One region of the Pantoea sp. X-Soil-MYKO-1785 genome, then DNA from elsewhere that is predicted to be linked to it. Evidence: predicted binding sites of a transcription regulator. Region 1 holds the regulator's gene; the other holds the start of a gene.
What was found. The regulator PurR, encoded in region 1, represses purine synthesis genes. The targets are predictions, from matches to a motif close to CANGCAAACGTTTGCNTG.
Positions count from the first base shown of each region.

Region 2: the regulator PurR is predicted to act here: its motif matches at 1,942-1,959, upstream of pyrC (dihydroorotase).

Region 1 covers NZ_AP036000.1:1,795,560-1,799,884, forward strand. Annotated here, with positions in the region: gene punC (purine nucleoside transporter PunC) at 1-801, opposite strand, end outside; gene punR (DNA-binding transcriptional activator PunR) at 908-1,813, shown strand; gene purR (HTH-type transcriptional repressor PurR) at 1,810-2,835, opposite strand; gene cydH (cytochrome bd-I oxidase subunit CydH) at 3,117-3,206, shown strand; gene AC6I8D_RS08365 (C40 family peptidase) at 3,265-4,050, opposite strand.
Region 2 covers NZ_AP036000.1:1,528,466-1,532,790, reverse strand. Annotated here, with positions in the region: gene rimJ (ribosomal protein S5-alanine N-acetyltransferase) at 1-208, opposite strand, end outside; gene grxB (glutaredoxin 2) at 566-1,213, shown strand; gene AC6I8D_RS07130 (lipoprotein) at 1,329-1,892, shown strand; gene pyrC (dihydroorotase) at 2,024-3,067, shown strand; gene dinI (DNA damage-inducible protein I) at 3,130-3,375, shown strand; gene AC6I8D_RS07115 (hypothetical protein) at 3,522-3,794, shown strand; gene bssS (biofilm formation regulator BssS) at 4,044-4,298, shown strand.

The DNA of each region.
Region 1 (4,325 bases):
GCCAGTAAAACGGTTGAGCAGGGCGCGGCAGCCGAAACCGCCAATCAGGAATGCAACCGTCTGTGGCAGATAGCTCAGACCGATGTCGGCGGGCGTCAGGCCCAGATCGGCCAGAATAAACGGCGAGCCGGTCAGCCAGGCAAAAAAGCTGGCGGAGCAGGCGGAGTAGATCAGCACGTTGCCGCTGTAGACCCGCGACTTCAGCAGGGTGAAAAAACCAGGCTGTGCGCCTTGTTCACCTTTGGCTTTACGGCTGCCCGGCAGGCGCAGGGTGGTAAGGATCAGCGCCACGGCAATCAGCGTCAGCACCAGGAAAATAGAACGCCAGTGAAAATGGCCGATCAGCCAGGCACCCAGCAACGGTGCCAGCGCCGGTGAGAGCGCCACCAGCGGCATAATGGTGGCGAACACTTTGTTGGCCCGCGCCGCCGGATAGCGATCGACTACCAGCGCCTGCCAGCTAACGGCTGCGGCACAGACGCCGATCGCCTGAACAAAGCGCAGCGCCAGCATCAGATAAATATCATTGACCCACAGCATACCGGCGCAGCCGACGGCAAACAGCGCCAGACCGGCCAGCAATACCGGCTTGCGGCCGATGCGGTCTGACAGTGGTCCCCAGAACAGCTGACCGCAGGCAAATCCCGCCAGGAACAGGCTCATACTGGCGCTGATCAGGCCGGGTGAGGTGTTAAAGGTTTGCTGCATCGCGCCAAAGGCGGGCAGGTACATATCGGTGGCTAAAAAGCCCAGCATGCTCAGCAGAGCGAGATACGGCATAAATCCTTTTGACGGTGACATCTGATTCTCATTTTGCAGGTTGAACGCGGCAGAGTGTAAAAGGTGCGTTTGCCGCTGTGAAACGCTAATATTTGCCGGTTGCTGTTAAAAAATTTGAAGGCAGATTATGTGGTCAGAATATGCTTTAGAGGTGGTGGATGCGGTGGCGCGCGGTGGCAGCTTCAGCGCCGCGGCGCAGGAGCTGCATCGGGTGCCGTCAGCTATCAGCTACACCGTGCGTCAGCTGGAAACGTGGCTGGCGGTACCGCTGTTTGAGCGCCAGCATCGCGAGGTGGTATTAACCCCCGCCGGCGAGCATTTTGTCCGGGAAGGGCGCAGCGTTATCAAAAAAATGCTCGCCACCCGCCGCCAGTGTCAGCAGCTGGCTAACGGCTGGCGTGGACAGCTGAGTATTGCGGTCGACTGCATCGTCAAGCCGCAGCGCACCCGGCAGTTAGTCAAGGATTTTTACCGCCATTTCCCCGACATGGAGTTGCACATCAGTTATGAAGTGTTTAACGGCGTCTGGGATGCGCTGGCCGATGATCGGGTTGAAGTGGCTATCGGTGCCACTCAGGCGATACCGGTCGGCGGACGCTTTGCCTTTCGCGACATGGGGACGCTCAACTGGCGTTGTGTGGTGGCGCACCACCATCCGCTGACCGGGGTGAGCCAGATTGACGACGACACCCTGCGCAGCTGGCCGTCGCTGGTGCTGGAAGATACCTCGCGCGCGCTGCCGCGCCGGATGACGTGGACGCTCGACAATCAGCGTCGGCTGGTGGTGCCGGAATGGCAGACCGGACTGGATTGCGTGCTGGAGGGATTGTGCGTGGCGATGGTGCCTGGGCATCTGGCGCGGCCATTACTGGACAGCGGAGCGCTGGTAGAATTAACGTTGCCGGTCGCGTTTCCGGACAGTCCCTGTTGCGTAAGCTGGGCGGAAGATCGCGCATCACCGGCAACGGGCTGGTTACTCAGCTATCTGGGTGATGCGCAAACGCTTAATCAGGAGTGGTTAAGCGAAGATTAACGGCGGTAGTCGCGGAACGGACCGTCAGCCACCGAACGGCGTTCAATCAGCGTTGGGTGTACTTCGATGGTCTGAGAAATCTCACGTTTACTGGTGATGCGATCCAGCAACATCTCCAGCGCTTTCTCACCCAGTTGCGCTTTTGGCTGATGCACCGTGGTCAGCGCAGGCGCAAAGTAGCGCGCGTTGCGCACATTGTCATAACCGATCACCGAAATGTCCTGCGGCACCCGCAATCCCATCTCATCGGCGGCGCAAATCGCGCCCATCGCCATGATATCGCCCCCGCAGAACACCGCAGTCGGACGCTGTTTCTGCGACAGGATCTGCTGCATCGCCTGATAGCCCGACTCCGGCTCGAAGTCGCCCTGCACGATCCATTCGGCACGCGGCTGAATGCCTGCTTCTTCCAGCGCCTTGAGGAAACCCGCGTGACGTCCGCCGCCGGTGTTGCGTTCCATCTGGCCGGGAATCGCGCCAATATCACGGTGACCGCGCTCAATCAGATAACGTCCGGCCAGGTAGCCGCCCTGAAAGGCATTATCCAGCACCGTGTCGGTGAAGTCAGCGCGTGATTCACCCCAGTCCATCACCACCATCGGGATATTGCGATTCTCTTCCAGCATCTTTAACAGATCGTCCGGATACTCAGAGCACATCACCAGCAGTCCATCGACGCGCTTCTGCGCCATCATGCTGAGATAGGCACGCTGCTTTTGCAGGTCGTTGTGCGCATTGCCCAGAATCAGGGTGTAGCCTTTATCGAAGCAGTGATTCTCCACCGCTTCAATAATTTCAGCAAAGTAGGGCGCTTCGCTGGAGGTTGCCAGCAGGCCCAGCGTTTTGGTGTGATTCACCTTCAGGCTGCGCGCCACCGCGCTCGGTGAATAGTGCAGTTCCTGAATCGCCTGCCAGACCGCGTTGCGCGTCTCTTCAGCGACAAAACGCGTTTTGTTGATGACGTGCGAAACGGTGGTCGTTGAGACGCCGGCGCGTTTTGCCACATCTTTAATTGTTGCCATTAAAATCGGACTCCAGGGCTTATCTAACGCAATGATAAGCATAATGTTAAACGTTTGCGTCTGCTCAGGGTTTTCCCCGCAATTATGCAGCTTTTCTGACCGGTAAACAGGCGTCTGGCGGGTAATGAGCGCCTGAAAAGGAGAGCAAACGGAACCGGGATTGCGCGCGTTGCGCAACAAAGGCAGGATTCTAACAAGGCTGAACGGATAAAACGAGATTTTTACCAGCCCCTATGGGAAAATGGCTTATCCCTACAAAATATGTGACTAAGGAGCGCTAAATGAGTACTGATTTGAAACTGGCCCTGATGACTACCGTCGGCTGTCTGCTGATGATCGTCGCCTTTAGCTTTACAGCGGTGCTGCACTAATGAAAAAGCCGGGCATCGCCCGGCTTTTCTCTGTTTGATTTTCGCGTAGCGAAGCCGCTTAACGAATGGTTTTCGGGGTCATTACCCGCCGCGCGCCGATGTAGTGGCGCTGCCAGTAATCTTCACCCAGCGCACTGATCTGAATATCTTTGCCGGTGCGAGGTGACTGAATAAATTTGCCGTTGCCGAGATAAACCCCAACGTGATCGGCGGTGCCGCGACCATTAATCCGGAAGAAGACTAAATCGCCTTTCTCCAGCGACTCGCGTTTTACCGGCGCGGCGTCGCGCAGGTGGTACATCTCATTGGCGGTACGCGGGATCTTAAACTTGACCAGATCTTTATAGGCGTACCAGACTAGGCCGCTGCAGTCGAAACCGGTGTGCGGTGAGGTGCCGCCCCACTGATAGGGTTTGCCCAGCTGGCCCATCAGCTTGGTCATCGCCGTCTCACGCGCTTTCTGGTAGCGCTGACGATGTGACTTGCTCATTTTAATGGTGCCGATGTCACTGCTGCTGGCGTCTGCGGTTTTGAGCGTACGCTGATGGCCGTAACGTTTTTTACTGGCGGTTTTGAGTGGAGTTTTGCTTTTCTTTGCGGAAAGATGGCTGGCGCTGAGTTCGCTTTTTTTCTGTTTTTTGAGTTTGAGCTTCTGGATCGGGCTGACGCGTGTTTTCTTCGCCGACGTTTTCAACGGGCGACGCTTGCGGCGCTCATCTTCGCGCGCACTCTTTTTCTCTGCTTTATGCGAACTGACATTCACCGGCGCCTGCGGGGAAGCAGAAGCGATGTTGAAGAACAGTTGCGCAAAGGCAAGGATGAAAAGCGTAATGATTAAACGCATAGTCCGGTTTTAGTTAAGTTGTCAGGGCCACTACGCACCACGACAAAGTTGGGAATAATCTGATCCAGGATCAGTGCCGAAGCCATTCTAGTCCAGTTCGCCTGAAAACCGTAACGCCTTTTTTTATTAATCTTTCGGACACGCACAGTTGTGTCGAAAATGAGCATTTTCAGCATCTTATATCTACAAAACTATTGCAAATTATTAATATGTTACCTGCGGTTAATAATCATGGGTTAACAGGGCCGAAAACAGGAGTTAACAAACATGGCGAT
Region 2 (4,325 bases), 270 kb from region 1:
GCATATCGGTAATCAGCCCAAGACGCGCCTGCCAGCCTGAGGGATAGCAGTGGCTTTCATCGCGCACCGGTTCCCACGGCTTTAAAAACAGGCGGTTTTCTGCGTAATAATCTGCCAGCCGCCAGGCATCACGCTCGTGAACCAGACGGACCACCAGCCGGTCGGTGGTTAATCGCACCCTGGGCGCGGCAGAACGATAGCCAAACATCCTGACTCCTGAAATCAATGGCCGATAATGATGAGCCGTAATTACCCTGCTTTCACTATAACCGCCGCCTGGGCTGCGGTAAAACGTTACCGGCGTTCAAGCTGCAAACACCTTGATTTTGCTCTGTTATCGTCGTCGATATGTGTGGTGATGACCGGCCCGGCCGTGCGCGGGCGGCCATCGGCTTCTCTGGCGTGCCATCAAGCATCTGCCAGCCGGCCCGGCCCCGCGCGGGCGGCCATCGGCCCCACGCCCGAGGCGGACACAGGTTTGCCCTGCCGCTTAATCTCTTCCATACTTTTTGGCGAGTCCGAAAACAGGATGAATTGATTCATGCTGTCAACAAAGGAGATCAGGATGAAGCTGTATATCTATGAACACTGCCCTTTCTGCGTTAAGGCGCGGATGATTTTCGGCCTGAAAAATCTGCCGGTTGAGCTGGTAGTGATGCTCAATGATGACGAAGAAACGCCGAAACGACTGATCGGTCAGAAAATGGCCCCGATTCTGCAAAAGCAGGATGGCAGCGCCATGCCGGAGAGTATGGATATCGTGCATTATGTTGATCGGCTGGAGGGCGAGCCACTGATCACCGGTGCCCTTAATCCGGCCATCGCCGACTGGCTGCGCCACATGAACAGCTACGTTAACAAACTGCTGTTGCCACGCATCGCCGAGGCACCTTTCGCTGAGTTTGCCACCCCGGAAGCGCGCGACTACTTCCGCAACAAAAAGCAGGCCAGCATCGGGGATTTCACCGAGCTGAAAAGTCATGCTGCCGGGATGATCAAAAATGTCAGCGGCGATCTGCGCCAGCTCGACAAATTAATTGTTCAGCCGAATGCGGTTAACGGTGAACTTTCTGAGGATGATTTTAATCTGTTTCCGCTGCTACGCTCGCTGACGCTGGTTGCCGGTATCGACTGGCCGGCCAGAGTCGCGGAGTACCGCGATAATATGGCCAAGCAAACCCAGGTCAATCTGCTCTCCTCGATCGCCCAGTAACCCCTAACGGATGAGAAACCGAATGCGTTTCTCATCCCTTTCCTGATGACACCTGACAGGCATTCAGGCACGCTATGCGCTGTTCAATTAGCTTCGTCATTTAGGATGAATATCGATGAAAAAGGGTTTTTCCGGCCTTGCCGCTCTGTTACTGGTGCTGCTGGTTAGCGGCTGTAATCAACTGACGCAGTACACTATCAGCGAACAGGAAGTGAATCAGGCGCTGCAAAAGCACAATAACTATGAGAAAGATATCGGGCTCTCCGGACTGGTTAACGCCCATATCGTGCTCAATAATCTCACCAGCCAGATTGGCCGTGAAGAGCCAGGCAAAGTGACGCTTTCCGGTAACGCGAAGATCAATGTCACTTCGCTGTTCGGACCGCAGCAGGCCGATATGCAGCTGAAGATGCGCGCTCAGCCGGTGTTCGATCAGCAGCAGGGAGCAATATATTTGCGCGATCTGGAGATTGTTGATGCGCAGGTCACGCCAGATAAAATGGCCTCGATCATCAAGACGCTGACGCCCTATCTGAATCAGTCGCTGAAAAGTTATTTCGATCAGAAGCCGGCTTACGTGCTAAGTACCGATCGCAGTAAAGCGGAGTCGCTAGCGAAGAAATTTGCCAAAGGGCTGGAAGTAAAACCGGGTGAGCTGGTGATCCCGTTTACTGACTGAACAACGGCCGCGCCTGAGGGCGCGGATTTTCATCCGGCTGCAAAAAGCAGGTGCAAACGGTTGCCTGAATCCTTATGCTTAGACCCCGGCCTAAACGTGCCTTTCGTTTCCTTTCTGCCGGAGCCTTATTAATGACTGCACAACCTCAGCAACTTACTATCCGCCGTCCTGACGACTGGCATATTCATCTGCGTGACGATGAAATGCTTAAAACGGTGCTGCCGTATACCAGCGCGGTGAATGGTCGTGCCATTGTGATGCCCAATCTGGTGCCGCCGGTGACCAGCGTGGCGGCCGGTGAAGCCTACCGCGATCGGATTCTGGCGGCGCTGCCCACTGACCACGCCTTCACCCCGCTGATGACCTGCTACCTCACCGATTCGCTTGACCCGGATGAGCTGGAGCGCGGCTTTACTGCCGGCCTGTTTACCGCCGCCAAACTTTATCCGGCGCATGCCACCACCAACTCCAGCCACGGCGTCACCAACATCGGCGCCATCGCCAGCGTACTGGAGCGGATGCAGCGACTCGGTATGCCGCTGCTGGTGCACGGTGAGGTTACCGATGCCCACATTGATATTTTCGATCGCGAGGCGCGCTTTATTGAGACGGTGATGATGCCGCTTCGCCAGCAGTTTCCGGCACTGAAAGTGGTGATGGAGCATATCACCACTAAAGAGGCAGCAGAGTACGTGGCAGCGGCCGATGAGACGCTCGGCGCAACCATCACCCCGCAGCATCTGATGTTTAACCGCAATCACATGCTGGTCGGCGGGATTCGTCCGCATCTCTATTGCCTGCCGATCCTCAAGCGTAATGTGCATCAGGAGGCGCTACGTCAGGTGGTGGCCAGCGGCCATCCGCGCTTCTTCCTCGGCACCGATACCGCGCCGCACCTGCGTCACCTGAAAGAAGCCAGCTGCGGCTGCGCTGGTGTTTTCAGTGCGCCGACCTCGTTAGCGGCCTACGCCACGGTATTTGAAGAGCTGGATGCGCTGGCGCATTTTGAAGCGTTCTGCTCTGAAAACGGCCCGCGCTTTTACGGCCTGCCGCTCAACGACAGCCGCATTACGCTGGTACGTGAATCATGGCAGGTGCCGGAGAGCATCGCGCTCGGCGCGCATTCACTGGTGCCGTTCCTTGCCGGTGAGACGCTGAACTGGCGTATTGCATAATTTCGCTTGCCTCCAGCCTGATGATACTGTAAATATATACAGTATCTTATCTGGAGGCTCCTATGCGTGTTGAAATTACCGTATCGAATACCCGACCTCTTCCTGCGGGCGCGATAGAAGCGCTGAGCGACGAGCTGTCGCGCCGCATTGACGAACAGTTCCCGGACAGCACCAATCACGTGAAAGTGCGCTACGCCAGCGCCAATAACCTGAGCGTGCTGGGCGGGGGCAAAGAGACTCGCGATCAGATCAGCGAAATCCTGCAGCAAACGTGGGAAAGCGCTGACGACTGGTTCATTACCGATTAACCGCCTCTGTGCTGTTTTTGCCGGGTTTCGCCACCCGGTTTTTTTATCTTTTCTCCCCTCTCGCACTTCCCCATCGCTGCATCTAGACTCTGAATGATCAATGCCCTATCCTTGCGCTCGTCATGCATAACAGGAGGTGCGATACCATGACTACTGATAAACCGGAAGAGGCGATGACCTTTGGTGAGTTGTTAGCACTGATTGGTGATCAGCAGCGTCGTTTGACGGTGCTGGAAAATGCCTTTTCCAGTCTGATTTTCTGTCTTGACGATCGTGCCAGTCAGTTGCTGGTGCACAATCTGTCACTGGAAGCTCAAAACCAGAACCATGATGAGCAACTGCAACAGCATTTTGCCCGTCTGGCCGAAGCGCTGCAAAAGCGCGGTGGCGGCATCGCACCGGAAACCCCGGCGCTTTAACCGCGGCTCCAGGTTCCCTCCCCCGCTTTTCTGCTGCTATAGAATCACTGATTAAAATGCCTGACCGTCAGGCATTTTATTTTTTCATCCACCACCTTTTAAACACAAATATTCTGTGAGAAGCTGGGTGCAGGCATTTTTTCATCAGTAATAGCCCGGTTTACTGTTATAATAGTCCCGCTATTGGAATAAAAAAGCCGCATTGAACCTCATCATGCACTTCGTTTAACGAGTAATAAGGAGGTTATAATGGACAGAAGAAAAGATGTGATTCAGACCCATCCGCTGGTGGGTTGGGATATCAGTACCGTTGACAGTTATGATGCCATGATGATCCGCCTGCACTCGTTATCGTCGCAGGATCAAAAAGAAGAAGAAGCGGATGTTGGCCCGACCTACTGGCTGACAACGGATGTGGCAAGGCAGTTCATCTCGATCCTCGAAGCGGGTATCGCTAAGATTGAATCAGCCGAGCAAGTAGAACGACTCCTTAAGAAGCACTAATTCCTGCCACATCAAAGAGGCGCCCTC